DNA from 3 places in the Streptomyces sp. NPDC050448 genome. Region 1 is predicted to be linked to each of the others. Evidence: predicted binding sites of a transcription regulator. Region 1 holds the regulator's gene; each other region holds the start of a gene.
What was found. Region 1 encodes HrcA, which represses chaperone genes, less so after heat shock. Its sites were predicted from a motif close to TTNGCACTCNGNNNNNCNGAGTGCNAA; they were not measured.

Region 1 (10,008 bases):
GGCGGACACCGAGACGACCAGCCGGTCCTTGCCGTCGGCCGCCTTGACCAGCGCCTGCGCCCAGCCGCCGCGGCCGTCCGTGAGGACCACCGCCTCGCCCTGGTTCAGCCGCTTCACGGAGACCGCGTGCCGGCCTTCCGGGCCGTCGAGCACGAACTCCGGCCCCGCGGGGACCTCTTCGACCACGAACACGGGGGCGGTCATGACGTACTCCTCTTCTGCATTGCGTTCAACGCACTCTGGGCCTCGGCCAGTTCGGCCGCCAGCACCTCCACCAGCTCCCCCGCGGGCAGCGCCCGCGCCAGCCGGTGCCCCTGGCCGGCCCACAGGGCCATGCCCTGCGGGTCCCCGGCCGCGGCGGCCGCCTTGCGCAGCCCGGCGGTCATGTGGTGGATCTGCGGGTACGCGGCCGGGGCGTACGGCCCGTGCTCCCGCATGAACCGGTTCACCAGGCCCCGGGCCGGCCGCCCCGAGAACGCCCTGGTGAGCTCCGTGTGGGCGAAGAGGGGATCCGTCAGCGCCTTCTTGTGCAGCGGGTGCGCGCCCGACTCGGGGCAGGCCAGGAACGCGGTGCCGAGCTGCGCCGCCTCCGCTCCCGCCGCCAGCAGCGCGGCGATCTGCGAGCCCCGCATCAGACCGCCCGCCGCGATGATCGGGAGGGCCACGGCCTCGCGTACCTGCGCCACCAGCGCGAGCAGGCCCACGCCCGCCGTGCCGTCTGCCTGCGGGTCGTCGCGGTGGGTGCCCTGATGGCCGCCGGCCTCCACGCCCTGGACGCAGACGGCGTCGGCGCCCGCGGCCTGCGCGGAGCGGGCCTCGTCGACCGAGGTGACGGTGACGACCGAGTACGTGCCCGCCTTGCGCAGCGAGGCGAGGACCACGGGCGTGGGACAGCCGAAGGTGAACGAGACCACGGGAACGGGGTCTTCGAGGAGGATCGCGAGCTTGGCGTCGTAGCCGTCGTCGCTGGTGCCGATGATGTCCTCGTCGGCCAGGGAGAGCTCGTACCAGCTGGCCTCACCGGCCAGCTGCCCGCGGTACGCCTCCACGGCGGCCGGGTCCACGTACCCGGTCTGCGGCATGAAGAGGTTCACGCCGAACGGGCGCCGGGTGAGCGCGCGGAGCCTCTTGATCTCCTGGTACATGCCGTCGGCGGTCTTGTAGCCGCCGGCCAGGAAGCCCAGCCCGCCCGCCTCGCACACGGCGGCGGCGAGCGGCGGACAGGAGGCGCCGCCCGCCATGGGAGCCTGCACGATCGGGTACGGGGAGAGACCGTTCGGTGCGGTGGACATGGACTGCATCGTGCCATGTCCCGCTCACCGGGCCGAATCACGGCATTCGCCTGGCATAGTCCGCTTCACCGGGCGCGTCCGGAACAATGCGACGAGCCCGGCCCGGGGCATCCCCGGACCGGGCTTCGTCACGTGCTCCTGCAAGGGGAAAGGCCGGTCAGCGGCCGTTGAAGGCGTCCTTCAGGCGGCTGAACAGCCCCTGCTGACCCGGCGCGAACTGGCCCATGGGCCGCTCCTCACCGCGCAGCTTGGCGAGCTGGCGCAGCAGTTCCTCCTGCTGGGCGTCCAGCTTGCCCGGGGTGGTGACCTCGACGTGGACGATCAGATCGCCCCGGCCGCCGCCGCGCAGGTGCGTGACGCCGCGCCCGTGCAGCGGGATCGACTGGCCCGACCCGGTACCGGGCCGGATGTCGATCTCCTCCATGCCGTCCAGCGTCTCCAGCGGGCACTTGGTGCCCAGGGCCGCGGCCGTCATGGGGAGGGTCACCGTGCAGTGCAGGTCGTCCCCGCGCCGCTGGAAGGTCGGGTGCGACAGCTCGTGGATCTCCACGTACAGGTCGCCGGCGGGGCCGCCGCCGGGGCCGACCTCGCCCTCGCCCGCGAGCTGGATCCGGGTGCCGTTCTCGACACCGGCCGGGATCTTGACCGTGAGGCTGCGGCGGGACCGGACCCGGCCGTCGCCCGCGCACTCGGGGCACGGGGTCGGGACCACGGTGCCGAAGCCCTGGCACTGGGGGCAGGGGCGCGAGGTCATGACCTGGCCCAGGAAGGACCGGGTGACCTGCGACACCTCACCGCGGCCACGGCACATGTCACACGTCTGCGCCGAGGTGCCGGGGGCGGCACCCTCGCCGGAGCAGGTGGTGCAGACGACGGCCGTGTCGACCTGGATGTCCTTGGTCGTGCCGAAGGCGGCCTCGTCCAGCTCCAGGTCGAGGCGGATCATGGCGTCCTGGCCGCGGCGGGTCCGCGAGCGCGGTCCGCGCTGCGAGGCCTGGCCGAAGAAGGCGTCCATGATGTCGGAGAAGTTGCCGAAGCCACCTGCTCCGAAGCCGCCGGCGCCACCGCCGCCCGAGGAGGACAGCGGGTCGCCACCGAGGTCGTAGACCTGCTTCTTCTGCGGGTCCGAGAGCACCTCGTAGGCCGCGTTGATCTCCTTGAAGCGCTCCTGCGTCTTCGGGTCCGGATTCACGTCCGGGTGGAGTTCACGCGCGAGGCGGCGGAAAGCCTTCTTGATCTCGTCCTGCGATGCATCGCGGCGTACGCCGAGAACGGCGTAGTAGTCCGTGGCCACTTACGACTCCGCCAGGATCTGTCCGACGTAACGTGCCACTGCGCGTACCGCTCCCATCGTTCCGGGGTAGTCCATGCGGGTCGGTCCGACCACGCCGAGTTTGGCGACAGTTTCGCCGCCCGAACCGTAGCCGACCGAGACGACGGACGTGGAGTTCAGTCCCTCGTAGGCATTCTCATGCCCGATCCGTACGGCCATTCCCGACTCATTGGCCTCGCCGAGCAGCTTGAGGAGCACGACCTGCTCCTCCAGCGCCTCGAGCACCGGCCTGATCGTCAGGGGAAAATCATGTCCGAAGCGCGTGAGATTGGCGGTTCCGCCGATCATCAGCCGCTCCTCGGCCTCCTCGACCAGCGTCTCCAGCAGGGTCGCGAGCACGGTCGACACCGTGCTGCGGTCCTCCGACTCGAACGACTCCGGCAGGTCCTGCACGAGCTGCGGCACGTCGGTGAACCGGCGACCGACGACCCGGCTGTTGAGCCGCGCCCGCAGATCGGCGAGCGAGGTCTCGCCGAACGGTGTCTGGCAGTCGACGAGCCGCTGCTCGACCCGTCCTGTATCGGTGATCAGCACGAGCATGAGCCGGGCTGGAGCCAGCGACAGCAACTCGACGTGCCGGACCGTGGACCGGGTCAGGCTCGGGTACTGGACGACGGCGACCTGCCGGGTGAGCTGCGCGAGCAGCCGCACGGTCCGGCCGACGACGTCGTCGAGGTCGACGGCCCCGTCGAGGAAGTTCTGGATGGCCCGGCGCTCGGGCGTCGAGAGGGGTTTGACCCCCGCCAGCCTGTCGACGAAGAGCCGGTAGCCCCTGTCCGTGGGGATCCGGCCGGCGCTGGTGTGGGGCTGGGCGATGTAGCCCTCCTCCTCCAGCACGGCCATGTCGTTGCGCACGGTGGCGGGCGAGACGCCGAGCCGGTGCCGCTCGGTGAGCGCCTTGGAGCCGACCGGCTCCTCCGTCCCGACGTAGTCCTGGACGATGGCGCGCAGCACCTCGAGTCTGCGTTCGCTGAGCATCGCGCACACCTCCAGCTGGTCGTCGGCGCTCGTCGTGGTCGGTTTCATCTGCTTCGTTGGCACTCCGGGCGTTCGAGTGCCAGAGATCCCCCGGCCAGTGTACGGCCGGGTAGTCAGCCCCTGGCAAGGGAGGCCCGCCAGGGTAGCGTCGCGCCATGGACGTACGTTGGGAAGAGGCGGGCTGGGAGCGGCTGACCGGGCGGACCGGCCGGAGGCGGCTTCCGGTGTGGGACTGCACCGTGGGACTGGTGGTGGGGGACGAATCGGTCCTCCTGATCGATCCGGGCTCGTGCGTTCGGGAGGGTGCGCAGCTGCGGGCCGAGGCGGAGCGGCTGACGGGCCGGCGCGTGACGCATATCGCATTCACCCACGGACATTTCGATCACGTGCTGGGCGTGGCCGCGTTCGCCGGCGCCGAGGTGTACGGGGCGGTCGGACTGGACGCGGAGCTGTCGACCGGCCGCGACGGGCTGCGCGAAAGCGCGGTACGGCACGGACTGGACGCGGCGGAGGCGGCCGAGGCCGCGGACCTGCTGGTACTGCCGCGGCATCCGGTGTCCGGCGAGTGGACGCTGGAGCTGGGCGGGGTACAGGTGCTGCTGGCGAACGTCGGGCCCGGGCACACCCGGTACGACCTGGCGGTGTGCGTGCCGGGCGAGCGCGAGGTGGTGTTCTGCGGGGACCTGGTGGAGGAGTCGGGCGAACCGCAGGCGGGCCGCGACGCGGTGCCGGCGCAGTGGCCGGCGGCCATCGACCGCCTGCTGTCGCTGGGCGGGGAGGACGCCCTGTACGTGCCGGGTCACGGAGCGGTGGTCTCCGCGGCTTTTGTCCGTGCGCAACGGGACACACTGCGGGCGCAGTTCGGCGTGTCGGGCGCCTGAGACCGCCCCGTCTCCTAGTGTCGGCCGGATGCGTGAGTACTCCCCCGACCTGACCCCCCAGTGGAAGCGCGCCAAGGCCGTGCCGGAGGTGCCGGCCGAGCCCGACCTGGTGGTCGAGGTGGCGGGTACGGACTTCTGCGGCGCGGTGGTGGCCTGCGAGGCGGGCACGGTGACCCTGGAGGACCGCTTCGGCAAGCGCCGGGTGTTCCCGCTGGAGCCGCGGGGGTTCCTGCTCGAGGGGGCCGTGGTGACACTGACCCGCCCGTCGCGGGCCCCGCAGGCGCCGCTGCGCACCGCGTCGGGCTCCGTGGCGGTCCCCGGGGCGCGCGCCCGCGTGGCCCGCGCCGGGCGGATCTACGTGGAGGGCCGGCACGACGCCGAGCTGGTGGAGCGGGTCTGGGGCGACGACCTGCGGATCGAGGGCGTGGTGGTGGAGTACCTGGAGGGCATCGACGACCTCCCCGCCATCGTCGCGGACTTCGCCCCGGCCCCGGACGCCCGCCTGGGCATCCTGGTGGACCACCTGGTCCCGGGCTCGAAGGAGTCCCGTATCGCGGCGTCGGTGACCTCCCCGCACGTCCTGATCGTCGGCCACCCGTACGTGGACGTCTGGCAGGCGGTGAAGCCGTCCGCGCTGGGCATCGGGGCGTGGCCGGTGATCCCGCGGGGCCAGGACTGGAAGACGGGCGTCTGCCGGGCGCTGGGCTGGCCGGAGAACACCGGAGCCGCCTGGCGGCACATCCTGTCCCGCGTGACGTCGTACAAGGACCTGGAGCCCACCCTGCTGGGCTCGGTGGAACACCTGATCGACCACGTCACGGCCTGACCGCCGCATCGGGCCCCTCCGGCGTTTTGAGGTGCGGGGCTCAGGCAGGTGGCGCAGGCGCCGCCGCGCGGGGCTGCCTCCCCGCCCCGCCCTTCCACCGTTCCCCGGGCTCTGCCCGGCCCCGCCGGCGATCGAGGCGCCGGGTCAGTCGACCAGGTCGCGGACCACCGCGTCGGCCAGGAGCCGCCCCCGCAGGGTCAGAACGGCGCGCCCGGCCTCGTACGGGCCGGCCTCCAGGAGCCCGTCCGCCAGCGCCCGGCGGGACGCCGCAAGCCCGGCCGGGGCCAGCAGGGACAGCGGCACGCCGTCCACCAGCCGCAGTTCCAGCAGGATCCGCTCCACCCGCCGGTCCTCCGGGGACAAGAGCTCGCGCCCCGCGCCCGGCGAGCGCCCTTCGGCCAGGGCGGCGGCGTAGGCCCCGGGGTGCTTCACGTTCCACCACCGCACGCCGCCCACGTGCGAGTGCGCGCCGGGCCCGGCGCCCCACCAGTCGGCTCCGCGCCAGTACAGCTCGTTGTGCAGGCAGCGGCCGGCCTCCGAGGTGGCCCAGTTCGAGACCTCGTACCAGGAGTACCCGGCCTCGGCCATCACGGAGTCCGCGATCAGGTACCGGTCCGCGTGCACGTCGTCGTCCGTCATCGGGACCTCGCCCCGCCGGATCCGGCGCGCCAGCTGGGTGCCCTCCTCCACGATCAGCGCGTACGCGCTGATGTGATCGGGCCCGGCCCCCAGCGCGGCCGAGAGCGACGCCCGCCAGTCCTCGTCCGACTCCCCCGGGGTGCCGTAGATCAGGTCCAGGTTGACGTGCTCGAAGCCCGCCCCGCGCGCTTCCGCGACGCACGCCTCGGGCCGGCCCGGCGTGTGCGTGCGGTCCAGCACCTTCAGGACGTGCTGCTTCGCGCTCTGCATGCCGAAGGAGATCCGGTTGAAGCCGCCGGCCCGCAGTTCGGCGAGGTACGCCGGGTTCACGGACTCCGGATTGGCCTCGGTGGTGATCTCGGCGTCCTCGGCCAGGCCGAATTCGTCGCGGATCGCCGCGAGCATCCGCACGAGGTCCGCGGCCGGCAGCAGCGTCGGCGTACCGCCGCCCACGAACACCGTCCGGACGGCCCGCGGATCGTCCCCGAGCACCTTGCGGGCGAGGCGGACCTCGTCGATCAGGGTGTCGGCGTAGTTCTCCCGGGAGGCGAGCACGCCGCCGGTGCCGCGCAGCTCGGTCGCGGTGTACGTGTTGAAGTCGCAGTACCCGCAGCGCGTGGCGCAGTACGGGACGTGCAGGTAGAACCCGAGCGGCCGGTCCCCGGCACCCGCCAGGGCATGCGACGGCAGCGAGCCGTCTTCGGGCATGGGTTCACCGTCGGGCAGTGCGGAAGGCATGCACCCATTGTCCCGCACCCCGGCCGGCGGCCGGGCCGCTCGTCGGCTCCGGCCGGGCGTCCGGCGGCCGCCCGGCGGGCCGGCCGCCCCCGGGCCGCCGGCCCCGTACCGCCCGCCGCAGGCGCTACGCCTCCCGCGCGCCCTCGTACATCGCGTCGATCAGGTGCTTGAACTCACGCTCGACGGCCGGCCGCTTGAGCTTGAGGCTGGGCGTGAGGTCGCCGTGCTCCACGTCTAGGTCGCGGGGCAGGATCCGGAACTTCTTGACCGTCTGCCAGCGCTGGAGGCCCTCGTTCAAGGTCTGGACGTACGTCTCGATCAGCCGGTTCGTCTCCGCCGCGGCCAGGACCTCGGCGTACGTCTTGCCCTCGAGCCCGTTCTCCGCGGCCCAGCCCAGGATCGACGGCTCGTCGAGCGCGATCAGGGCGGCGCAGAAGTTCCGGTCGGCGCCGTGCACCACGATGCTCGACACGTACGGGCAGATCGCCTTGAACTGTCCCTCGATCTCGGCCGGGGCGACGTACTTGCCGTTCGAGGTCTTGATCAGGTCCTTCTTGCGGTCGGTGATGCGCAGGTAGCCGTCGGGCGAGAGCTCGCCGATGTCGCCCGTGTGCAGCCAGCCGTCCTCCTCCAGCACCTCGGCGGTCTTCTCGGGCTGCAGGTGGTAGCCCTGCATGACGCCGGGGCCGCGCAGCAGGATCTCGCCGTCGTCGGCGATGCGGACCTCGGTGCCGGGGAGCGGCTTGCCGACCGTGCCGGTGCGGTAGGCCTCGCCGGGGTTGACGAAGGAGGCGGCGCTGGACTCGGTGAGGCCGTAGCCCTCGAGGATGTTGATGCCGGCGCCGGCGAAGAAGTAGCCGATCTCGGGGGCCAGGGCGGAGGCGCCGGAGACGGCGGCGCGCAGCCGGCCGCCGAAGGCGTCGCGGAGCTTGGCGTAGACGAGCGCGTCGGCGATCTTGTGCTTGGTGGCGAGGCCGAAGGGAGCCGTGGCGCTGCCGGTGCGCCGGTAGTTGTCCTGGGTGACCTTGGCGTACTCGCGGGCCACGCCGACCGACCACTGGAAGATCTTGTACTTGGCGCCGCCGCCGGCCCGGGCCTTGGCCGCGACCCCGTTGTAGACCTTCTCGAAGATGCGCGGGACGGCCGCCATGTAGGTGGGCTGGACGACCGGCAGATTCTCGATGATCTTGTCGATCCGGCCGTCGACGGCGGTGACGTGCCCGACCTCGATCTGGCCGGAGGTCAGGACCTTGCCGAAGACGTGCGCGAGCGGCAGCCACAGGTACTGGACGTCGTCGCTGGAGATCATGCCGGTGGCGACGGTGGCCTTGGCCATGTACGACCAGTTGTCGTGCGGGAGCCGTACGCCCTTGGGGCGACCGGTGGTGCCCGAGGTGTAGATCAGCGTGGCGAGCTGGTCGGCGGTGATGGCCGCGATCCGCTCCTTGACCGCCTCGGGGTGCTTGGCGAGGTACTCCTTGCCGCGCGCCTCCAGGTCGGCGAGGGAGAGCACCCAGCCCTCCGGATCGCCGTCGGCCGGCACCGCGTCGGCGGACTCCAGGACCACCACGTGGGCGAGCTCGGGCAGGTCGGCGCGGCGCTCGCGGGCCTTGGCCAGCTGGGCCGCGTCCTCGGCGATCAGCACGCGGCTGGCCGAGTCGGAGAGGATGAACGCCGACTCCTCGGCGTTGGTGCTCGGGTAGATCGTGGTCACGGCGCCGCCGGCGCACATGACGCCCAGGTCGGACAGGATCCATTCGACGCGGGTGTTGGAGGCGAGTGCGACCCGCTCCTCGGGCTGCAGGCCGAGGTCCAGCAGGCCCGCGGCGATGCCGAAGACCCGCTCGGACGCCTGGCCCCAGCTCAGCGACTTCCAGTCGTCCGGGCCGCTGCCGCCGGCCGCGGGCACCGGGAACCGGTAGGCCTCGGCGTTCGGCGTGGCGGCGACACGCTCAAGGAAGAGGGCCGCCACGGTGGGCGGGCGGTTCTCGATCAAGGTCTGTGTGTCGCTCACGGACGTCCTCCGGACCACGCGGCAGGGCCTGTCATCCAAGGCGGTGGATGACGGCTTCCAACAGGGCTTGCAACCAGGGCATGTAACTGGCGAGTAACCAACGGCAGTGATCAGACTAGGGGGCCTCCGCCTGGCGCGTAAGGGCCCTTGAGACGCCGATTCATAACGAAACAGGCCCCCGTGCGGCTGCGCGGGGGCCTGTTCCGTATGCGGTTCAAAACCTTTCATGGCCGTTCGGGGCCGGGGGCTACTTCTTCTTGCCGCCGGACTCGTCGCTGGAGAGGACGGCGATGAAGGCCTCCTGGGGCACCTCCACCGAGCCGACCATCTTCATGCGCTTCTTGCCTTCCTTCTGCTTCTCCAGCAGCTTCCGCTTACGGGAGATGTCACCGCCGTAGCACTTGGCGAGGACGTCCTTGCGGATGGCGCGGATGGTCTCGCGGGCGATGACGCGCGAGCCGACGGCCGCCTGGATCGGCACCTCGAAGGCCTGCCGCGGGATGAGCTCGCGCAGCTTGGCGACGAGCCGCACACCGTAGGCGTACGCGGCGTCCTTGTGGGTGACGGCGGAGAAGGCGTCGACCTTGTCGCCGTGCAGCAGGATGTCGACCTTGACCAGGCTGCCGGACTGCTCGCCGGTGGGCTCGTAGTCGAGGGACGCATAGCCGCGCGTCTTGGACTTCAGCTGGTCGAAGAAGTCGAAGACGATCTCCGCGAGGGGGAGGGTGTAGCGGATCTCGACCCGGTCCTCGGAGAGGTAGTCCATGCCGAGCAGCGTGCCGCGGCGGGTCTGGCAGAGCTCCATGATCGCGCCGATGAACTCGGTGGGCGCGAGCACGGTGGCCCGGACGACCGGCTCGAACACGTCCGAGATCTTGCCCTCGGGGAACTCGCTCGGGTTGGTGACGGTGACTTCCTTGCCGTCCTCCAGGACGACGCGGTAGACCACGTTCGGCGCGGTGGCGATCAGGTCGAGGCCGAACTCGCGCTCGAGGCGCTCGCGGACCACGTCCAGGTGCAGCAGGCCGAGGAAGCCGACGCGGAAGCCGAAGCCCAGCGCCGCCGAGGTCTCCGGCTCGTAGACGAGCGCGGCGTCGTTGAGCTGGAGCTTGTCCAGGGCCTCGCGCAGGTCCGGGTACTCGGAGCCGTCGAGCGGGTAGAGGCCCGAGAAGACCATCGGCTTCGGGTCCTTGTAGCCGCCGAGGGCCTCGGTCGCGCCGTTGTGCAGGCTGGTGATCGTGTCACCGACCTTGGACTGGCGGACGTCCTTCACGCCGGTGATGATGTAGCCCACCTCGCCGACGCCG
Region 2 (10,008 bases), on a different contig from region 1:
GCCGCTCGGCGCGGTACGAGGCCACCGAGGCGCGCGTGGCCATCTCGCCGCCGCCGGGCGTGAAGTACATCCGGAACGCGTCCTCGGCGCCGAACTTCGCCACCGCGCGCTGCCGCAGCCGGGCCTGCCCGAGCGCGGCGGAGACCAGTCCGGCGGGGTGCTCGCGGCGCAGCCGGGTGGCGACGGCGAGCTCCTGGGCCGGGTCGTAGTCGCGGAGCGAGTCGAGGAGGGCGCGGCCTTCGGGGGTGAGGAGCGCGGCGAAGTCTTCGGGGGTCACCCGTTCATTGTCGGTCAGTGTGGGCCACTCGATGGAAGGTCGTCTTCCGTTCGCGGTGTCGGCGGGGCGGTGTGCGTGTCGGATGCCAGGATGCGCTGCTATGCAGCTAGTCAGACAAAAGGAACATAAGACGCTCCATGGTCACCGGTCCGCGGCGGTTTCGCGCGGCCGCGTCGGGGTGGCACTGGCCGCACTGCTGGTCGCCGCCCTCGGAACCGGCTGCGGCTCCTCCACGGGCTCCGAGGCGCCCTCCAAGACCAAGGCCGGCAAGGGCGCCGAGGCGGCGGGCGCAGCGGGCGCGGTCGCGGGCCCGGCCGAGCAGCAGAAAGCCGCCCAGCAGGCCCGGATCGCCGCGGCGAAGAGGTGGAAACTGGCCAAGCCGCCGCTGGCCGCGCCGGCCGCCCCCAAGACGAAGCCGGAGATCAGCACCCGCGAGGGGTTCGAGGTCGAGGGCGGCGAGGGCCTCCCGCCGGTCTTCACCACCGTCCCCACCGAGGACAAGGTCGTCTTCCTGACGATCGACGACGGCGCGGAGAAGGACCCCGAGTTCCTGAAGATGATGCAGGAGCTGAAGATCCCGTACACGGCGTTCCTCAGCGACTACCTCATCCGCGACAACTACCCGTACTTCAAGGAGATGCAGGCCGCCGGCGTCACCCTGAACAACCACACCCTCAACCACCGGTACATGCCGGCGCTCTCGTACGACGAGCAGCACGAGGAGATCTGCGGCCAGCAGGACACGATCCAGAAGCAGTTCGGCAAACGGCCGACACTCTTCCGGCCGCCGTACGGCAACTACAACGAGGACACGCTGCGCGCGGCGAAATCCTGCGGCATCAAGGCGGTCCCGCTGTGGAACGAGGAGGCCTTCCCGAACCGCATGGACTGGCGGGAATGGGACCGGGACCTCCATCCTGGAGACATCATCCTGACTCATTTCCGAGGCCGGGAGGACTGGAAGGGGTCCATGCCTGACATGATCCGTCATGTCATGAAGACCGTCACGGACAAGGGGTACGCCGTGGCTCGCCTGGAGGACTACTTGTGAGGTACGCGCGCCGGTTGGTGGCCGGAACGCTGGCGGCCGGCGCGCTCGCGCTGTCCCTGACGGGGTGCGGGAACAGCGCGGACCCCAGCGAACGACTGGGCCGCAAGGCGAAAGAGGAGCAGCAGCCGGCTCCGTCGCCGTCGCCGTCGCCGTCGGTTGGTGCGGCGGGGGACGAGGCGTACAGGAAATGGGGCCTGTCGGCCCCCCTCCAGTTCGCCCCGAAGCCGGCCCAGAAGCCCGTGATCGCACCGGCGGCCCCTGGCAAGGCCCAGGTCGTGGACCGAATACCCGTCCCGCCCACGGACAAGGTCGTCTTCCTGACCTTCGACGACGGCGCGGAGAAGGATCCCGAGTTCCTGAAGATGGCGGCGGACCTCAAACTGCCGATCAGCATGTTCCTGACGGACAACATCGCCTCGTCGGACTACGGGCACTTCGAGAAGCTCCGCGACAACGGCTCCGGCAGCACGATCAACAACCACACCCTGACGCACCCGAACCTCCGGACCCTGCCCTTCGCGGCGCAGAAGAAGGAGATATGCGGCCAGCAGGAACACCTGGAGAAGCGCTTCGGCACCAAGCCGACCCGGTTCCGCCCGCCGTACGGCAACTACAACGACGACACCCTCAGGGCCGCCGCCGAATGCGGCATCTCGCAGGTGATCCTGTGGCGCGTGTCGATGCAGATCAACAACTTCCAGTACGCCGAGGGCTCCGCCCTCAAACCGGGCGACATCATCCTGGCCCACTTCCGCGGCCCGTCGGAACTCAAGGGCTCGACGGAAATCCAGATGACGACCCGCATGCTCCAGCGCATCCAGGAGCAGGGCTACCGAATAGGCCACCTGGAGGACTACCTCTGACGACAGCGCCGCGAGGGGTCCGAGCACCGGTTGAACTGTGCACGCGCGGGCCACAACATGACGCCCCCGGCCACGAGCGGACGATGTACACGCTCATCGTGGAGGCGAGGCACGACTGACCACCTCTGCCTGCTGCCTGCGCCTGCCCAGCCCCAGACGGCTGCCGGACGCCAAGCCGGGCGGAGCGCGTAGCGATCTGGTGCGTCTGCGGGCCCAGGCCTACCGGCGTGGTCATCTAGCCGCTGTCTGGTGCAGGTTGACCCTGCCCGGACCCGGAAGGGGCAGGTATGGGCCCTTGAGGGGGCCCGGCCTCCCCGAGCCCCCATCGCCGGTCCGGCTCGGTGGTCCTGGCGGCCTGGGTGCGGAGAGGCGTGGGACCAAGGTCGGGCATCTCTGAACGGCCCGTGTGCCTACCGGGGCGGGCCGGTGGGCAGCCGCCCGGCTCCGCGAGGGGGCGCGAGCAGGCCCAGACCCCGCTTGCCGCGCGATCGCGTCAGCCGCCACTCCGCACCCCGGCCCCGGCCTCACCCCCCAGTCCCAGTCCCACTCCCCGTCCCCACCAGCGGTGTGATCGTTGTTTCCGCCGGGCCGCGGGCGTCCGCCTCGCGTTGGCGTTCCGCGCCGTCGCTGATGCGGAGGAGCAGGGCGATCATGATCCAGTTGGCCAGGAGGGACGAGCCGCCCTTCGCCAGGAACGGCAGTGCCTTGCCGGTCAGCGGGATCAGGCCCGTCACACCGCCCGCCACCACGAAGACCTGGAGCGCCAGCGCCGCCGACAGGCCCACCGCCAGCAGCTTCCCGAACGGGTCGCGGGCGCCCAGTGCCATCCGCAGTCCCCGCTGGACCAGCAGCGCGTACAGGATCAGTACCGCCATGACCCCGGCCAGCCCGAGCTCCTCGCCCACCGTGGTCAGGATGAAGTCGCTGCGGCCCGCGAACTTGATCAGCTCGGGGTGGCCCAACCCCAGCCCCGTGCCCGACATGCCGCCCGTGCCGAAGCTGAAGAGCGCCTGCGCGGACTGGTCCGAGGTGACCCCCGGCGGCCGGTCCTTCCAGTAGTACGACAGCGGTTCCAGCCAGGCGGCCACGCGCGCTTTGACGTGCGGTTCCGTCGAGCCCACCACGAAGGCGCCGAGCGAGGCCATGAGCAGCCCGCACACGATCCAGCTGGTGCGCTCGGTGGCGACGTACAGCATCACCACGAACACACCGAAGAAGATCAGCGACGTACCCAGGTCACGCTCGAAGACGAGCACCAGCAGCGACACGATCCACACCGTGACGATGGGCCCGAGCTGGCGCATCGGGGGCAACTGCATGCCCAGGAACTTGCGGCCGGTCAGGGACAGGGAGTCCCGGTGGATGACCAGGTAGCCCGCGAAGAAGACCGCGATCATGATCTTCACGAACTCGCCGGGCTGGAGCGAGAAGCCGAACAGGATGATCCAGCGCTTCGCGCCGTACGTGTCCGCGCCGAAGAACACCGGCGCGATCAGCAGCACCAGCGACACGGCCATCGTGCTGTAGATGAACCGCTGCAGCATCCGGTGGTCGCGCAGCAGCGCCAGCCCCAGCAGGCAGGCGGCGACCCCGACCACCGTCCACATCAACTGGTCGGGGGCGTTCGGATCGCCCCCGTACCGCTCGATGTAGCTCTGGTCGAGCCGGTGGATCAGTACCAGCCCGAGCCCCGTCAGCAGCATGGCGAGCGGGAAGATCAGCGGATCCGCGTACGCCGCGAACCGGCGTACGCCCAGGTGCCCCACCAGCGCCAGCAGCGTCATGCTGATCGTGAAACCGGTGAGGTTGGCGGGCAGCTCACCGTTCATCGCCAGGCCGGCGTTCGCGTGCCCGAAGACGGTGAGGGCGACGACGAAGACGAGGAGCAGCGCCTCGGTGCGGCGGCGCGCGCCCGCCGTCGTGAGGGGCCTCAGTCCACGCACGGGATGCCGCCACCGTCGATGGCGGGGCTGCCGCCCGCGCTCGCCGACGCGACCGGATCCGGAGCAGGGGCGGGGGCGGCGTCCGCCGGCCCCGGAGGCGTCCCCGGTGCGTCGCTCGGGCTCGGAGCGGCCGCAGAGGCGGAGGCCTCCGGTCCGATCTGCTCGGCAATGAGGCGCTTTATCTTCATATCGTCTACGACGTTCATGTCCTCCCCATGGTTCCTTCCGAACCGCTCGACGGGCAGTGTCGTGAACGCCACCTTGCCGCCGGACAGGTTCTTCGCCTGCTTCACGAACGACAGCAGGTCCCAGCCCTCGTCCGTCACCACGTCCTGTTTGGCGGCGTCGATCAGCTTCATCAGCTTGACCGGATGGGTGAAGGTCCCGGCCGAGTTCAGCTTCTGCGTGGCGCCCGCCAGGAAGGCCTGCTGCCGCTTCGTCCGGTCGAGATCGCCCATGTCCAGGCTGTACCGACGCCGGCGCGGCCGCGGTCCGCGTCGAGCCGCACGAACCGCTCGAACACCCGGTCCCGGTCCGCCTCCGGGATGCCCGGGCCGTCGTCCTCGACCTCCAGCACCGCCCAGCCGGTGCTCCCGGTGCTCGCGGCGCTCGCCGAGGACTCCGCGGGCTCGGTGGCTGCCCGTACGACGACCTCCGTACGGGCATGCCGCAGCGCGTTGTCCACCAGGTTGGCCAGCGCCCGCTCCAGCCGCGCCGGATCCCCGGCCGCCGGTACGGGCGCCTGCGCGTCCAGCCGGAGCGGAACCCGGGGGGCCGGGCGCCGGGCCAGGTCCTCCGCGGCCAGGACGCCGATCGGGCCGGCGCACCGCTGTTGTGGCCCGGCGCAGCGGCAGTCCCGGCCCGGCGGGAGCCGGATCGGCCCGGCCCGCCGGGTGGTGCAGCGGGTCCCCGGGGACCCCCGGATCCGGATGACCCAGCGGAGCGTGTTGGCACTCCGCTTGACCGAGTGCTAATCGCCGGAATAGTCTCGCACCTGGCACTCGCCCCCGGTGAGTGCCAACACAGCGACGGGCAGGTCCGGCACCCGCGACGACGGATCCACCTGGTCGCCACCTAGACAGTTAGCCCCGTGAGATCTCCGAAGGGGGAGGTCGGATCGTGACGACCACCAGCTCCAAGGTTGCCATCAAGCCGCTCGAGGACCGCATCGTGGTCCAGCCGCTCGACGCCGAGCAGACCACGGCTTCCGGCCTGGTCATCCCGGACACCGCGAAGGAGAAGCCCCAGGAGGGCGTCGTCCTCGCCGTGGGCCCGGGTCGCTTCGAGGACGGCCAGCGTCTCCCGCTGGACGTCAGCGTCGGCGACATCGTGCTGTACAGCAAGTACGGCGGCACCGAAGTGAAGTACAGCGGCGAAGAGTACCTCGTCCTCTCGGCTCGCGACGTGCTCGCGATCATCGAGAAGTAAACGAGAAGCAACTCGCTTTCGCTTCACCTGAATTGCTTTGAGCTGCGCCCCTGGTCACCCCGCTGATTGCCGGGCGGCAAGGGGCGCAGTTCGTTAAACCCGAGTTTTCGAGAGGGCTGAACCGCTCCCATGGCGAAGATCCTGAAGTTCGACGAGGACGCCCGTCGCGCCCTCGAGCGCGGCGTCAACAAGCTTGCCGACACGGTCAAGGTGACGATCGGCCCCAAGGGCCGCAACGTCGTCATCGACAAGAAGTTCGGCGCCCCCACCATCACCAACGACGGTGTCACCATCGCCCGCGAGGTCGAGCTGGACGACCCGTACGAGAACCTGGGCGCGCAGCTCGTGAAGGAGGTGGCGACCAAGACCAACGACATCGCGGGTGACGGCACCACCACCGCCACCGTGCTGGCCCAGGCGCTGGTCCGCGAGGGTCTGCGCAACGTCGCCGCCGGCGCTTCCCCGGCCGCCCTGAAGAAGGGCATCGACGCCGCGGTCAAGGCCGTGTCCGAGGAGCTCCTCGCGACCGCCCGCCCGATCGAGGACAAGTCCGACATCGCCGCCGTGGCCGCGCTCTCCGCGCAGGACCAGCAGGTCGGCGAGCTCATCGCCGAGGCGATGGACAAGGTCGGCAAGGACGGTGTCATCACCGTCGAGGAGTCCAACACCTTCGGCCTGGAGCTCGAGTTCACCGAGGGCATGGCCTTCGACAAGGGCTACCTCTCGCCGTACATGGTCACCGACCAGGAGCGTATGGAGGCCGTCCTCGACGACCCGTACATCCTGATCAACCAGGGCAAGATCTCCTCCATCCAGGACCTCCTGCCCCTGCTCGAGAAGGTCATCCAGGCCGGCGGCTCCCGCCCGCTGCTGATCATCGCCGAGGACGTCGAGGGCGAGGCGCTCTCCACCCTCGTCGTCAACAAGATCCGCGGCACCTTCAACGCGGTCGCCGTCAAGGCCCCCGGCTTCGGTGACCGCCGCAAGGCGATGCTCCAGGACATGGCCACCCTCACCGGTGCCACCGTCATCGCCGAGGAGGTCGGCCTCAAGCTCGACCAGGCCGGTCTGGACGTACTCGGTTCCGCGCGCCGCGTGACCATCTCCAAGGACGACACCACCGTCGTCGACGGCGGCGGCAGCGCCGACGAGGTCCTCGGCCGCGTCAACCAGATCAAGGCCGAGATCGAGTCCACGGACTCGGACTGGGACCGCGAGAAGCTGCAGGAGCGCCTGGCGAAGCTCGCCGGCGGCGTCTGCGTCATCAAGGTCGGCGCCGCCACCGAGGTGGAGCTCAAGGAGAAGAAGCACCGCCTCGAGGACGCCATCTCGGCGACCCGCGCCGCGGTCGAGGAGGGCATCGTCTCCGGCGGTGGCTCCGCGCTCGTCCACGCCGTCAAGGTCCTCGAGGACAACCTCGGCCTGACCGGCGACGAGGGCACGGGTGTCGCGGTCGTCCGCCGCGCCGCGGTCGAGCCGCTGCGCTGGATCGCCGAGAACGCCGGCCTCGAGGGCTACGTCATCACCTCGAAGGTGGCGGAGCTGGAGAAGGGCAACGGCTTCAACGCCGCCACCGGCGAGTACGGCGACCTGGTCAAGGCCGGCGTCATCGACCCGGTCAAGGTCACCCGCTCCGCGCTGGAGAACGCCGCTTCCATCGCCTCCCTGCTGCTCACGACCGAGACCCTGGTCGTCGAGAAGCCGGCCGAGGAAGAGGCCGACGGCCACGGTCACGGCGGTCACGGCCACAGCCACTGACCAGCCGGGCTGAACAGCTGAACGGCTGAACAGTTGAACGGAGAAAGGCCCCGGTCCCCGCTGCCAAGCGGCGGTGACCGGGGCCTTTCCCGTGGGGGCGAAAAGTGACTACATCGCGCCCAGTTCCCTCATCAGGCGCATGGCGTCGTAGTGCCACCAGGCTTCCTTGATCATTCCGTTCTCGCAGCGGAAGACCGTCGTGCCGGTCATCGTGCAGGTCTTGCCGGTCGGGGCGATCCCCATGAACTCGCCCTTGTGCTTGCCGGTCCAGGTCCACAGCGTGGTGACGTAGTCGTCCTGCGCCATCTGGGCGTCCCGCGTGAAGGTGAAGTCGAAGGCGCTCCGCCACATCTGCATGTCCTCGCGGATGCCTTCGCGGCCGATCTTGTCCACGGGGTTGCTGATGTCGTGGTCCCGGTAGTCCACCGCGAAGATCTCGTCCACGGCGGACATGTCGCCCTTCATCGCGATGTCGTCGTACACGCGGTTCACGAGCAGCGTGTTGAGGTGCTCGTCGCGGATGACGTCCAGGTTGGTGAACCGGGGCATCCCGTCGCAGAGGGCCACCATCTCCTGGAACATCTTGTCCGTTTCCGGGAGATGAGAGTTCCTCATGGCCTCTTCGTACGAGGGGAATTCGACGACGTCGACGAAGTGCGTGTCGGATTCCCGGTCCTTGCCGAGCACGCTGTGGGACACGGTGCGCTTGCCCTGCGTCTTCGCCAGGTACCGGTCGAAGACCTCGTTGACGGCCTCCGGCCTGCTGGTCTCGTAATCGACTATTTGTACGAATGTCATGGCGTTCTCCCGCGCTGGATGGGACACTTCCAGTTTAGGGAGATTTCACCCGTTCGGCCGGTTTTCGGGACCGGCCTACCCGCAGGTCACTTGAGCGATCCCCCGGTCTCGCCCCGGACTTCCACCGGGCGTGCCCCGGTCTTCCCCCGGGGCTTCACCCGGACTACTGGGGGCCGTACTTGCGGCCCGTGCGCGAGGACACCCCGCCCAGCAGCCCGCGCGGCGCCAGTTTCACCACGCCCATCAGCGCCTTGTACCGCGGATCCGGGATCGAGACCGTCTTGCCGCGCGCCAGGTCGGCCAGGGCCGCGGCCACCAGCTTGTCCGCGTCCAGCCACATCCAGTTGGGGATGTTGTCCGTCCCCATGCCGGCGCGCTGGTGGAACTCGGTCCGTACGAAGCCGGGGCACAGCGCCATCAGCCGTACGCCGGATCCCGCCAGGTCCTTCGCCGCGCCCTGGGTGAACTGCACGACCCAGGCCTTGCTCGCCCCGTACGTGCCGCGCGGCACGAAGGCCGCCACCGAGGCCACGTTGATGACGCCGCCGCGGCCGCGCGAGCGCATCGACCCGGTGGCCGCCGAGGTCAGCCGCAGGACGGCCTCGATGTGCACCTTCAGCATGGTCAGCTCGTCGGCCATGGAGACCTCGAGGTAGCGGCCCTTGTTGCCGAAGCCCGCGTTGTTGACCAGCAGGTCCACCGGGTGCGTACGGTCGCCGAGACGCTGCTCGACCGCCGCGATGCCCTCGTCGGTGGACAGGTCGGCGGTCAGCACCTCGGCCTCGATGCCGTGCCGGTCGTGCAGCTCGGTGGCCTGCTCGCCGAGCCGCTTCGTGTCGCGGGCCACCAGTACGAGGTTGTGGCCCTGGGCGGCGAGCCGCCGGGCGAATGCGGCGCCGATGCCCGCCGTGGATCCCGTAATCAACGCAGTCGTCATAGGCGCAACCTAGCCGCCCTTGGCGACAGCTCAAGGGGAGCCCGCCGTGCGGTACCCCTTCGTGACGGTTCCCGCCGCGCGCCGTCGCTTCCCGCTGCGGAACCACTACTTCCGGCTACATTCGCCCTGCTCCCGGGCCGCTTCCCGGGCTCACTTCCCGTACTGCTTCCCGTACTTCTCCATGTACGCGCGGACCGTCTCGTGGCCCTGCGGCTCCATCGCCCCGCCCGCCGCCAGCGTGCGCGGGAGCAGCGACCGGTCCGTGGTGAAGGCCCGGAACCAGAGTTCCACCGTCACGTCGTGATCCGGGCGGTGGATGACCTCGACGGTGTCACCGGGGGAGACCGGGCCCTCTTGGATCACGCGCAGGTACGCACCCGGCCGCGCGGCCTGGGTGTACCGCTTGACCCAGGCCTTCTCGCCGAGGGCGCCCTGGAAGGTCCGGCACGGGATGCGGGCCGAGGCCACCTCGAGGACGAGGCCCGCGCCGACCCGCCAGCGCTCCCCGAGCAGCGCACCGGTCAGGTCGATGCCGGAGGTGGTGAGGTTCTCGCCGAAGAGCCCGGCGGGCATTTCGCGGTCCAGCTCGCCCTCCCACCAGTCCAGGTCCTCGCGCGCGTAGGCGTACACGGCCTGGTGGTCCCCGCCGTGGTGGCGCAGGTCGCAGACGGCGTCGCCCTCGAGGCCGCTGGCGCCGACGCCCTTGGGTCCCGGGGCGAACACACGGACCGGGCCGGGGACGGGGCGCTTGCCGATGCCGGTCAGCCCGCCCTCCGTGTCGGTGTAGTCGACGACCGTCGCGCGGCCGAGGTTCACGGAGATGACGTGCAGGGGGGCGAGGGGAGACATGGGAACACGCTAGCCCAGCTTCCTCAAAGTGGCATGAGGATATTCGCGCCGCGATCAAAGGTGGGCTTATGCTCGGAGGATGATCGAGGCACGTCATCTCCGGG
Region 3 (10,008 bases), on a different contig from region 1:
ACCGGCAGAGCTGCACGGTCATCGTCCACAGCGATCCCGGCGGCGGCTCGTACCACCGCAGTCCCTCCTTCCCGTACGGCGAAACCGTCAAGATCCCGGCCCCGGTCGGCATCACGCTCGGGACCGGGGCCTTGAAGGACTTCGCCACGTGAGTCACCAGCCGAAGGCCGGGCGTACGTCGAAGATCGGCGGGAGGCGGCCGCCGGCGTCGAGGTTGACGAACGTCCTGCCGTAGAGGGCGAACGACGTGCCCAGCGGGAGGTCGCGCAGGACCGTCGACTCCCCGCCGGGCCTGCCCGTGCGCGGGTCGAGGTGCCAGAGGTGGGTGTAGGCGCCCTCCGTCACGACGGCGATCCGGCCGTTCCGGCCGACGGCCAGCGTGCGGATCCGCACGTCGTCCTCGAAGGCACGCGTCCACAGGTGGCGGCCGTCCGTCAGGGAGAAGGCCGACAGCAGCTGCCGCTCCCCCCGCTCGAGGACCGCCTACAGCACGTCGCCGACGACCAGCCGCGCCCCGTCCGTGGCCGGGACGTGCGAGGGCTGCGAGCCGGCGCGTGGTCGCCCCGCGTCGTCGAACAGCAGCAGCCGCCCGTCGGCGACGGCGGCGGCCGGGGAGGCCGACACGATGCCCGGGGACCCGTGCCCGGCCGGAAGCGGGGACTGCCAGGAACGGGATCCTGTGCGGGCGTCCAAGGCGAACAACTCGCTGCCCTGGTCGGTCCGCGCCAGGAACAGGACCCGGTCGGGTCCGGCCGCGACCTCCGGGACGACGGTGCCCGCGGGCAGCGGATAGCGCCACAGCTCCGCGCCCGTGCGCAGGTCGTGGGCGAGTACCGAGTCCGCCGTCGCGGCCACGGCCAGCGAGCCTGCCGCGGACGGCTCGCCGACGAGGTTCGGGATGTCCTTGGTCCAGCGCTCCTTGCCGGACAGGTCCAACGCCATCAGGCGGCTTCCGCACGCGCCCTGCGCGGTGGACAGCGTGAGGAGGCCGACGCCCGACGGGGAGTCCTTGCTCATCGCGCACACCGCGCCGCCGTCCGGGGCGCGCAGGTCCCAGCCGTGGCGGCCCTCCCCGTTGTAGGCCGTGACGCCGTCCGCGCGGACCCGGACCACGTCCCCGGAGGTCGGGTCCGCAGCCCAGGAGCCGAGTGGCTTCCCCGCGGTCGGACCCTCCGGGGTCTGCCAGCCGAAGAGATCCATCTGCGGGCCGCGCATCCACGAGAAGCCGAGCCAGCCGGGCGCGAGCGCAGCCAGGGCGACGAGCACGGCGACGGCCCGGGCCGCGCCCGGGCTGCGCCCGCCGGGGCGGCTGCGCCGGTACCACCCCCACAGCAGTACCAAGGCGATCAACAGCAGTGGGATGAAGACCGCCAGCCGTCCCATGCCGCGAGGCCGGCTTTCGGCGCTCCACGTACCTCCCGGCAGGTCGGCGAGCGCCAGCTTCGCGAGCAGAGCCAGATACAGCGCCAGTACGCCCGCCGAAGCCGAGAAGAGCACGAGCAGCAGGTGTGCGGTGATCCGCTGGCGCGGTCGTGATGCGGTGTCCATGATCCACCCCCCGGCCACAGGTTAGGGGGTGTCCGGGGGCAATCCCTTTCCGGCGTACGTACGTACCGGATGCGTAGGTACTCCGAGGAAGGAGAAGCGATCATGAACCCCCTGAAGCGGGCAGCTTTCGCCCTGGCCTCTGCCGTGCTGCTCACCGGCGCAGCGGGCATCGGTACCGCCTTCGCCGGCCAGCCCGGCGCGTCCTGCGAGGACCTGCCTTCCTCCGCCCGCCCGGGCCACTCCGCGACCGCCCCGGGCTCCGCCTTCAACGAGGACGGCATCGCGGGCACCCGCTACGCGGGCGAACAGGACCAGAACAACAACAACCCCCACTCGGTCTCCCAGTACGACGTGGCCTGCCTCAGGAACTCGTCGCACTGAAACGGCGGCCGCCCGGTGCTACCCCCGGGCGGCCTCGATGAAGGCCCGGATCAGCTCGGGGGACTTCACCCCGCGCTCCCGCTCCACCCCGCTGGACACGTCCACGCCCCAGGCACCGGTGGTCTCCACGGCCTCCCGTACGTTCCCCGGATTCAGCCCGCCGGCCAGCAGCCAGCGCCCCTCGGGCGCGGCGAACTCCTGGGACGCCCAGTTCCACGGCTTGCCGGAGCCGGGGTCGGGCGCGTCGATCAGCAGCAGGTCCTCGCCGTACTCCCCGCAGCGCCCGACGTGCAGGGCGGTGGCCCGCAGCAGGGTCCGCCCCTCGGCGCGCAGGGCCTCGTAGTACTCGGGCCCCTCGTCCCCGTGCAGCTGTACCGCGCGTACGCCGCTCTCCTCGGTCAGCCGCCGGACCTCGTCGACCGGCTGCCCGCGGAACACCCCGACGGTCAGCACCGAGTCCGGGACCCCGGCGGCCAGCTCGCGCGCGGCGGCGGCGCCGACCGTACGGGGGCTCCCGGCGGCGAAGACGAACCCCACGGCATCGGCCCCGGCGTCCACGGCCACGTCGACGTCCCGTGCGGTCTTCAGACCACAGATCTTCACGAACAGCTCGCTCATCCCCCCAGTCAACCAAACCCCCCCGATCGGTCGATACCCGTCTCGGGATCGGGCGGGGCCACCCTTGCGCCGCTAGCCTGGAACGGGGGCTCACGCCCCGTGCACGGCACGCCACGCGGAGGACGACGGTGACGATCATGATCGAACGGGCCACACCGATAGAGCAGGCGGCACCACCGACATTCGAGATGCTCCTGCGCACGGTCGAGGAGATGGACACACCAGACGGCTACAAGGCCGAGCTCATCCGGGGGAAGATCGTCGTGTCACCGTGGTCCAAGCTTCGCTACTCCCGTCGCATGCGGGCGTTGCGCGAGCAGCTTCAGGCACACCTTCCCGAGGGGCACTTCGCAGACACCTCCCCCTTCCTCTTCCGGTTCCCATCGGTGGAACGCGGCTACGGGCCGGACCTGTACGTGGCGGACGAGGCCGCGTTCGATGAGGAGGGCCGCCACGCGGACGGCGCCGCCTTGTCCCTCGTCGGCGAGTTCACCTCCGTGTCCACCAAGGACGCCGACTGGGAGGAGAAGCTGGAGGTGTACGGCCGCATCGTGCCCGTCTACCTAGTCGTGGACATGCAGGGATCCGAGATCACCTGCTTCTCGGACCCCTCCCCGCAGGGCTACCGCACCCGCAGGACCGTCACCTTCGGCGAGGCCTTGCCCGTCCCGGAACCGTTCGGTTTCGCACTCGACACCACCGGGTTCTGAGGCACCGAAAACGCCCGAGGGCGGCACCCCTTCGCGTGGAAGGAGTGCCGCCCTCGTTCGAGAACAGCCGATCAGCCAGGGGCCGATCAGAAGTCCATGTCACCGCCCGGCATGCCGCCGCCGGCCGGGGCACCGGCCTTCTCGGGCTTGTCGGCGATGACGGCCTCGGTCGTCAGGAACAGCGCGGCGATGGACGCGGCGTTCTGCAGGGCAGAGCGCGTGACCTTCGCCGGGTCGATGATGCCCTCGGCGATCATGTCCACGTACTCGCCGGTCGCGGCGTTCAGGCCCCAGCCGACGGTCAGGTTGCGGACCTTCTCCACGACGACGCCACCCTCGAGACCACCGTTGACGGCGATCTGCTTGAGCGGGGCCTCCAGGGCGAGCCGCACGGCGTTGGCGCCGGTCGCCTCGTCACCCGACAGGTCGAGCTTCTCGAAGACCGCGGAGGCCTGGAGCAGGGCCACGCCACCACCGGCGACGATGCCCTCCTCGACGGCCGCCTTCGCGTTGCGAACGGCGTCCTCGATGCGGTGCTTGCGCTCCTTGAGCTCCACCTCGGTCGCGGCGCCGGCCTTGATGACGGCCACGCCGCCGGCCAGCTTCGCGAGGCGCTCCTGGAGCTTCTCGCGGTCGTAGTCCGAGTCGGAGTTCTCGATCTCGGCGCGGATCTGGTTGACGCGACCCTGGACCTGGTCGCTGTCACCGGCACCGTCGACGATCGTGGTCTCGTCCTTGGAGATGACGACCTTGCGGGCGCGGCCGAGCAGGTCCAGGCCCGCGTTCTCGAGCTTGAGGCCGACCTCCTCGGAGATGACCGTGCCGCCCGTGAGGATGGCGATGTCGCCGAGCATGGCCTTGCGGCGGTCGCCGAAGCCCGGGGCCTTGACGGCGACGGACTTGAAGGTGCCGCGGATCTTGTTGACGACCAGGGTCGACAGGGCCTCGCCCTCGACGTCCTCGGCGATGATCAGCAGCGGCTTGCCGGACTGCATGACCTTCTCGAGCAGCGGAAGGAGGTCCTTCACGTTGCCGATCTTGGAGTTGACGATCAGGATGTACGGGTCGTCCAGGGACGCCTCCATACGCTCCATGTCCGTGGCGAAGTACGCCGAGATGTAGCCCTTGTCGAAGCGCATGCCCTCGGTGAGCTCAAGCTCCAGACCGAAGGTCTGGGACTCCTCGACGGTGATGACGCCTTCCTTGCCGACCTTGTCCATGGCCTCGGCGATGAGCTCGCCGATCTGGGTGTCGGCGGCGGAGATGGAGGCCGTGGAAGCGATCTGCTCCTTGGTCTCGACATCCTTCGCCTGCTCGAGCAGGGCGCCGGAGACGGCCTCGACGGCCTTCTCGATGCCGCGCTTGAGGGCCATCGGGTTGGCACCGGCGGCCACGTTGCGCAGGCCCTCGCGGACGAGCGCCTGGGCGAGCACGGTGGCGGTGGTCGTACCGTCGCCCGCGACGTCGTCCGTCTTCTTGGCGACTTCCTTGACCAGCTCGGCGCCGATCTTCTCGTACGGGTCCTCGAGCTCGATCTCCTTGGCGATGGAGACACCATCGTTGGTGATCGTGGGGGCGCCCCACTTCTTCTCAAGGACGACGTTGCGACCCTTGGGGCCAAGGGTGACCTTGACGGCGTCGGCGAGCTGGTTCATCCCGCGCTCGAGACCGCGCCGGGCCTCCTCGTCGAACGCAATGATCTTGGCCATCTGAAGTGGTCCTCCAGGACTGGGGTTCCCCCTGCGCCGCCGGCGCGAGGGGAGGGCTGGATTGCTCCGGACCGCGCCCGCGCCCGCGACGGACGGCCTGCGTGCCCGGCGGTTCCTTCCCGCCGGACCCTGCGGGCCTCACCGACCCGGTCCTGTGTAGTAGCACTCTCACCAGGAGAGTGCTAACGCCAATGATTAGCACTCGACCCCCGAGAGTGCAAGCGGCTTCGAAGAAGCCTCGCCGCGGCTCGGGTGACTCCCCGCCCCCAGCACGAAGGGCCCGCATCCCTGTCCGGGATGCGGGCCCTCGTGTGTATGCGTCGGTGGTCGATCGCGCCGGGGCTAGACGGCGAGCTTGACCATGTCCGCCTGCGGACCCTTCTGGCCCTGCGAGATCTCGAACTCGACCCGCTGACCCTCTTCAAGGGTGCGGTACCCGTCCATCTGGATGGCGCTGTAGTGGACGAACACATCCGCACCACCGTCGACCGCGATGAAGCCGTAGCCCTTCTCCGCGTTGAACCACTTGACGGTGCCCTGAGCCATGCCTAACTCCCCTATTACTGGCCCTTGCGCAGGACCGCACTTCGCGGTCCCGGGTCAGAACTTGCGCCGGAACGCCTCGACCGGGGCTGAATGTATCTGCACCGCTGCTGTCTGCAACAGGTCAATCCGACGAGAAATCCGGACACGGGGATACATTGAAATAGAGTGAAAATTTGGCATATTGCCGGGCAACTCGGACCCGGCATATCTCGCCAAAGCCCCATACCGCACTTGCACATTGACTCAATGTCAACCCTCGCTCGACCCGCTCATATGCGGCAGGCAAGAACAGCGGAGGGGACTTCCCCAACTCTACCGCGCCCAACCAAGCAGAATTGCCCCCTCCGCTTTTACCGGAAGGGGCAATTCTGGGTTTCGCGTGTCAGCAGCCGCCCGCGACGGCGGGAATGATCGAAACGCCCGCGCCGTCCGGCGTGACCGCGTCCAGGCCGCCCTCGAAGCGCACGTCGTCGTCGTTGACGTAGACGTTCACGAAGCGGCGCAGCTTGCCCTGGTCGTCCAGGACGCGCGCGGCGATGCCCGGGTGGTTCTTCTCCAGGGACTCGATGACCTCGGAGAGGGTCGAGCCCTCGGCGGCGACCTCGGCCTTGCCGCCGGTGTAGGTGCGCAGGATGGTGGGGATGCGGACGTTGACGCTCATGGCGCTACTGCCTTTCCGGGAACGGAGGGGGTGGGTCAGACCAGGCCGGCGGCGCGGAACGCGTCCAGGCTCGGGCGGATGGTGGCGGTCTGCCCGCTGTCCGCGGCCACCGCCTCCAGGGTCTTGAGGCCGTCACCGGTGTTCAGGACCACTGTGGTCAGCGCCGGGTCGAGCTGCCCGTTCTCGATGAGCTTCTTGGTCACGCCGACGGTCACGCCGCCCGCGGTCTCGGCGAAGATGCCCTCGGTCTGCGCGAGGATCTTGATGGCCTCGACGACCTGCTCGTCGTTGACGTCCTCGACGTAGCCGCCCGTACGACGGGCGATGTCCAGGACGTACGGGCCGTCGGCCGGGTTGCCGATGGCGAGCGACTTGGCGATGGTGTTCGGCTTCTGCGGGCGGACCACGTCGTGACCGGCCTTGAAGGCGGTCGACACCGGGGAGCAGCCCTCGGCCTGGGCACCGAAGATCTTGTACGGCTTGTCCTCGACGAGGCCGAGCTTGATCAGCTCCTGCAGACCCTTGTCGATCTTCGTCAGCTGCGAGCCGGACGCGATCGGGATCACGATCTGGTCGGGCAGCTGCCAGCCGAGCTGCTCGCAGATCTCGTACGCGAGCGTCTTGGAGCCCTCGCCGTAGTACGGGCGCAGGTTGACGTTGACGAAGCCCCAGCCCTCGCCCAGCGGGTCGCCGATGAGCTCGGAGCAGAAGCGGTTGACGTCGTCGTAGTTGCCCTCGATGCCGACCAGGTCGCCGCCGTACACACCGGCCATGACGACCTTGCCCTGCTCCAGGTCGTGCGGGATGAACACGCAGGAGCGGAAGCCGGCCCGGGCGGCCGCGGCGCCGACGGCGCCGGCCAGGTTGCCCGTGGAGGAGCAGGAGAGCGTGGTGAAGCCGAAGGCGCGGGCGGCCTCGACGGCGATGGCCACGACGCGGTCCTTGAAGGAGTGCGTCGGGTTGCCGGAGTCGTCCTTGACGTACAGCTTGCCGGTGACGCCGAGCTCCTTGGCCAGGTTCCGGGCGTCGACGAGCTTGGTGAAGCCGGGGTTCAGGCTGGGCTTGGAGGCCACGTCCGCGGGGACGGGCAGCAGCGGGGCGTAGCGCCAGATGTTGTTCGGGCCGGCCTCGATCGCGGCGCGCAGGGCCTGCGGGTCGCCGGTGGGAAGGTCGTAGGCGACTTCCAGCGGCCCGAAGCACTCGACGCAGGCGAAGATGGGGCCGAGCTCGAAGCGGGTACCGCACTCACGACAGGAAAGGCCGGTGGCAGGTCCGAGATCGACAGAGGTGGCAACAGTCTGTGCAGCCATGATGGCGAGGCCCTTTCTCCTCATCTTCCCCATGGCGCACTTCGCCATGAGACGGAATTGGCACCTTCCCTAGCCGGGGACCTCGCTGCTGCAAACAAGCGCGAGAACCGACTGGAGGGTTGCCGGGGCTTCAACGGGCCGTGTCCCTCTGCCCCTCTGGATGAGCGGTATGGCACCGGGTCGCGCGCTCTGGGCACGTCCGGGCATTTGTTCGCGGGGACCCCCGGCATGCGGTGGCCCTTCGCGTTGTTCAAGACTGTAACTGAAGGTCCGGTTGGTTGAGACAGCCGTCCGAACCGCGAGATGGATCACTTTTCGGCGGAAACCGCCGAGGACCGACGAGGAACCAAGGAGTGCCGAACGTGCTGGAAGAGGTGGAGCGCTGGTTTGCGGACCGCTCCTGGTCCGCGGCCGACCGACCGCTCGACCAGCTGCTTTCCGCGAAGCGGGCGGCAGGCACCACGGTCAGCGTCGTCCTGCCCGCGCTCGACGAGGAGGAGACGGTCGGCGCCATCGTCGAGGTGATCCGGCGCGATCTGATCGACGGGCTGCCGGTGCCGCTGGTCGACGAACTGGTCGTGGTCGACTCGGGTTCCACCGACCGGACCGCCGAGGTGGCCGCGAAGGCCGGCGCCCGGGTGGTGCACCGCGACGAGATACTGCCGCGCATCCCGGCCCTGCCCGGCAAGGGCGAGGTGCTGTGGCGCTCGCTGCTGGCCACCACCGGCGAGATCGTCTGCTTCGTCGACGCCGACCTGCGGGACTTCTCGGCCACGTTCGTCTCCGGGATCGTGGGGCCGCTGCTGACCGAGCCGGACGTGCAGTTCGTCAAGGCGATGTACGACCGCCCGCTCGGGGACGCGCCGGGCCAGGGCGGGCGGGTGACCGAGCTCGTCGCCCGCCCCCTCCTCAATCTGCACTGGCCGCAGTTGGCGGGCTTCGTCCAGCCGCTGGGCGGCGAGTACGCCGTACGGCGCTCCCTGCTGGAACGTCTCCCCTTCCCCGTCGGGTACGGCGTCGAGCTGGGCCTGCTGGTGGACGCGCTGCACACGGTCGGGCTGGACGCGCTGGCCCAGGTGGACGTCGGCGTACGGCTGCACCGCCATCAGGACGGCCGGGCGCTGGGCCGGATGGCCGCGGCGATCTACAGCACGGCCCTGGTACGCCTCTCGCGCGGGCACCACGTACGGCCGGAACTGACGCAGTTCGAGCGCGGGCCCGACGGGTTCGTCCCGCACACGTACCCCGTGGACACCGAGGAGCGGCCGCCGATGGCGGACGTCGAGGAGTACGCGGTGCGTCGCGTGGCGTAGCGGGTGCGGCGTACACACGTTTAGGTTGGCCGCATGGCTTCCCAGGTACTCGTTGCAGCGAACCGCGGCCCGCTCTCCTACGTTCTCGCCGACGACGGCACACTCACGGCCCGCCGCGGCGGGGGTGGTCTCGTCTCCGGCCTCTCCGCCGCCCTCGCCCGGCAGCCGGAGGCGCTGTGGATCTGCGCGGCCCTCTCGGACGCCGACCGCGAGGCGGTCCGCCGGGGGGTCTCCGAGCCGGGCGTCCGGATGCTGGACATCGATCCCACCATCTACGACGCCGCGTACAACGGCATCGCGAACTCCGTGCTCTGGTTCACCCACCACCACCTCTACGACATCCCGCGCGAGCCGGTCTTCGACGCGGAATTCCGGCGGCAGTGGGGGACGTACGTCGCGTACAACGAGGCCTTCGCGCAGGCCCTCGCGCAGGAGGCGGCCGAGGGGGCCCGGGTCCTGGTGCAGGACTACCACCTCGCGCTGGTGCCGGGTCAGCTCCGGGACCTGCGGCCGGACCTGCGGATCGGGCACTTCACGCACACGCCGTGGGCGTCGCCGGAGTTCCTGCGGATGCTCCCGGACGACGTCCGGGGGCAGCTGCTGTGGGGGATGCTCGGGGCGAACCGGCTGGGCTTCCACACGCGGGCGTGGTCCGGCGCCTTCATCACCGGCGCGGGCATCGACGACGCGAGCGGGCACGCGCACGGGTACTGGCCGAGCGGGGACCCGCGGTTCGGGGTGGAGCACCACGGGAGGCACGGGCGCCACCGGTTCACGCACGTGGACGAGTTCCCGCTGGGCGTGGACGCCGACGAGCTGCGGGCGCTGGCGCACCGGCCGGAGGTCGACGCGAAGCTGGCGGAGCTGCGGGCGGAGGTCGGGGGCCGCAGGACGATCGTCCGGGTGGACCGGACCGAGCTGTCGAAGAACATCCTGCGCGGCCTGCTGGCGTACCGGGAACTGCTGACGGTCCACCCCGAGTGGCGGGGGCAGGTGGTGCACCTGGCCTCCGCCTACCCCTCGCGGCAGGACCTGGCGGTGTACCGGGAGTACACGAAGTCGGTGCGGGAGCTGGCGGCCGGGATCAACGCGGAATTCGGTACGGCGGACTGGCGGCCGGTGCTCGTGTCCGTGAAGGACGACTTCGAGCGCTCGCTGGCGGCGTACCGGCTGGCCGACGTGGCGCTGGTGAATCCGGTGCGGGACGGGATG

Region 2: a site for HrcA is predicted at 5,082-5,108, ahead of groES (co-chaperone GroES). Genes of this name have one in related genera too.
Region 3: a site for HrcA is predicted at 5,126-5,152, ahead of groL (chaperonin GroEL). Genes of this name have one in related genera too.

What each region holds. Positions count from the first base shown of each region.
Region 1 covers NZ_JBFAJR010000005.1:11,817-21,824, forward strand. The annotation lists gene AB0I68_RS08455 (16S rRNA (uracil(1498)-N(3))-methyltransferase) at 1-204, opposite strand, end outside; gene AB0I68_RS08460 (nitronate monooxygenase) at 201-1,292, opposite strand; gene dnaJ (molecular chaperone DnaJ) at 1,450-2,586, opposite strand; gene hrcA (heat-inducible transcriptional repressor HrcA) at 2,587-3,603, opposite strand; gene AB0I68_RS08475 (MBL fold metallo-hydrolase) at 3,759-4,484, shown strand; gene AB0I68_RS08480 (DUF3097 domain-containing protein) at 4,513-5,310, shown strand; gene hemW (radical SAM family heme chaperone HemW) at 5,455-6,687, opposite strand; gene AB0I68_RS08490 (AMP-dependent synthetase/ligase) at 6,812-8,701, opposite strand; gene lepA (translation elongation factor 4) at 8,949-10,008, opposite strand, start outside.
Region 2 covers NZ_JBFAJR010000010.1:5,395-15,402, forward strand. The annotation lists gene AB0I68_RS14365 (methyltransferase domain-containing protein) at 1-277, opposite strand, end outside; gene AB0I68_RS14370 (polysaccharide deacetylase family protein) at 456-1,328, shown strand; gene AB0I68_RS14375 (polysaccharide deacetylase family protein) at 1,325-2,191, shown strand; gene AB0I68_RS14380 (FtsW/RodA/SpoVE family cell cycle protein) at 2,716-4,134, opposite strand; gene AB0I68_RS14385 (hypothetical protein) at 4,122-4,592, opposite strand; gene AB0I68_RS14390 (ATP-binding protein) at 4,529-4,819, opposite strand; gene groES (co-chaperone GroES) at 5,254-5,562, shown strand; gene groL (chaperonin GroEL) at 5,692-7,320, shown strand; gene AB0I68_RS14405 (ester cyclase) at 7,429-8,118, opposite strand; gene AB0I68_RS14410 (SDR family oxidoreductase) at 8,282-9,055, opposite strand; gene AB0I68_RS14415 (MOSC domain-containing protein) at 9,206-9,904, opposite strand; gene AB0I68_RS14420 (LysR family transcriptional regulator) at 9,984-10,008, shown strand, end outside.
Region 3 covers NZ_JBFAJR010000022.1:97,647-107,654, reverse strand. The annotation lists gene AB0I68_RS24655 (Uma2 family endonuclease) at 1-152, shown strand, start outside; gene AB0I68_RS24650 (hypothetical protein) at 154-393, opposite strand; gene AB0I68_RS24645 (PQQ-binding-like beta-propeller repeat protein) at 484-1,548, opposite strand; gene AB0I68_RS24640 (hypothetical protein) at 1,651-1,929, shown strand; gene AB0I68_RS24635 (phosphoribosylanthranilate isomerase) at 1,948-2,547, opposite strand; gene AB0I68_RS24630 (Uma2 family endonuclease) at 2,685-3,257, shown strand; gene groL (chaperonin GroEL) at 3,344-4,966, opposite strand; gene AB0I68_RS24620 (cold-shock protein) at 5,309-5,512, opposite strand; gene AB0I68_RS24615 (MoaD/ThiS family protein) at 5,895-6,173, opposite strand; gene thrC (threonine synthase) at 6,209-7,483, opposite strand; SAM riboswitch class I at 7,501-7,650, opposite strand; gene AB0I68_RS24605 (glucosyl-3-phosphoglycerate synthase) at 7,846-8,796, shown strand; gene AB0I68_RS24600 (trehalose-6-phosphate synthase) at 8,830-10,008, shown strand, end outside.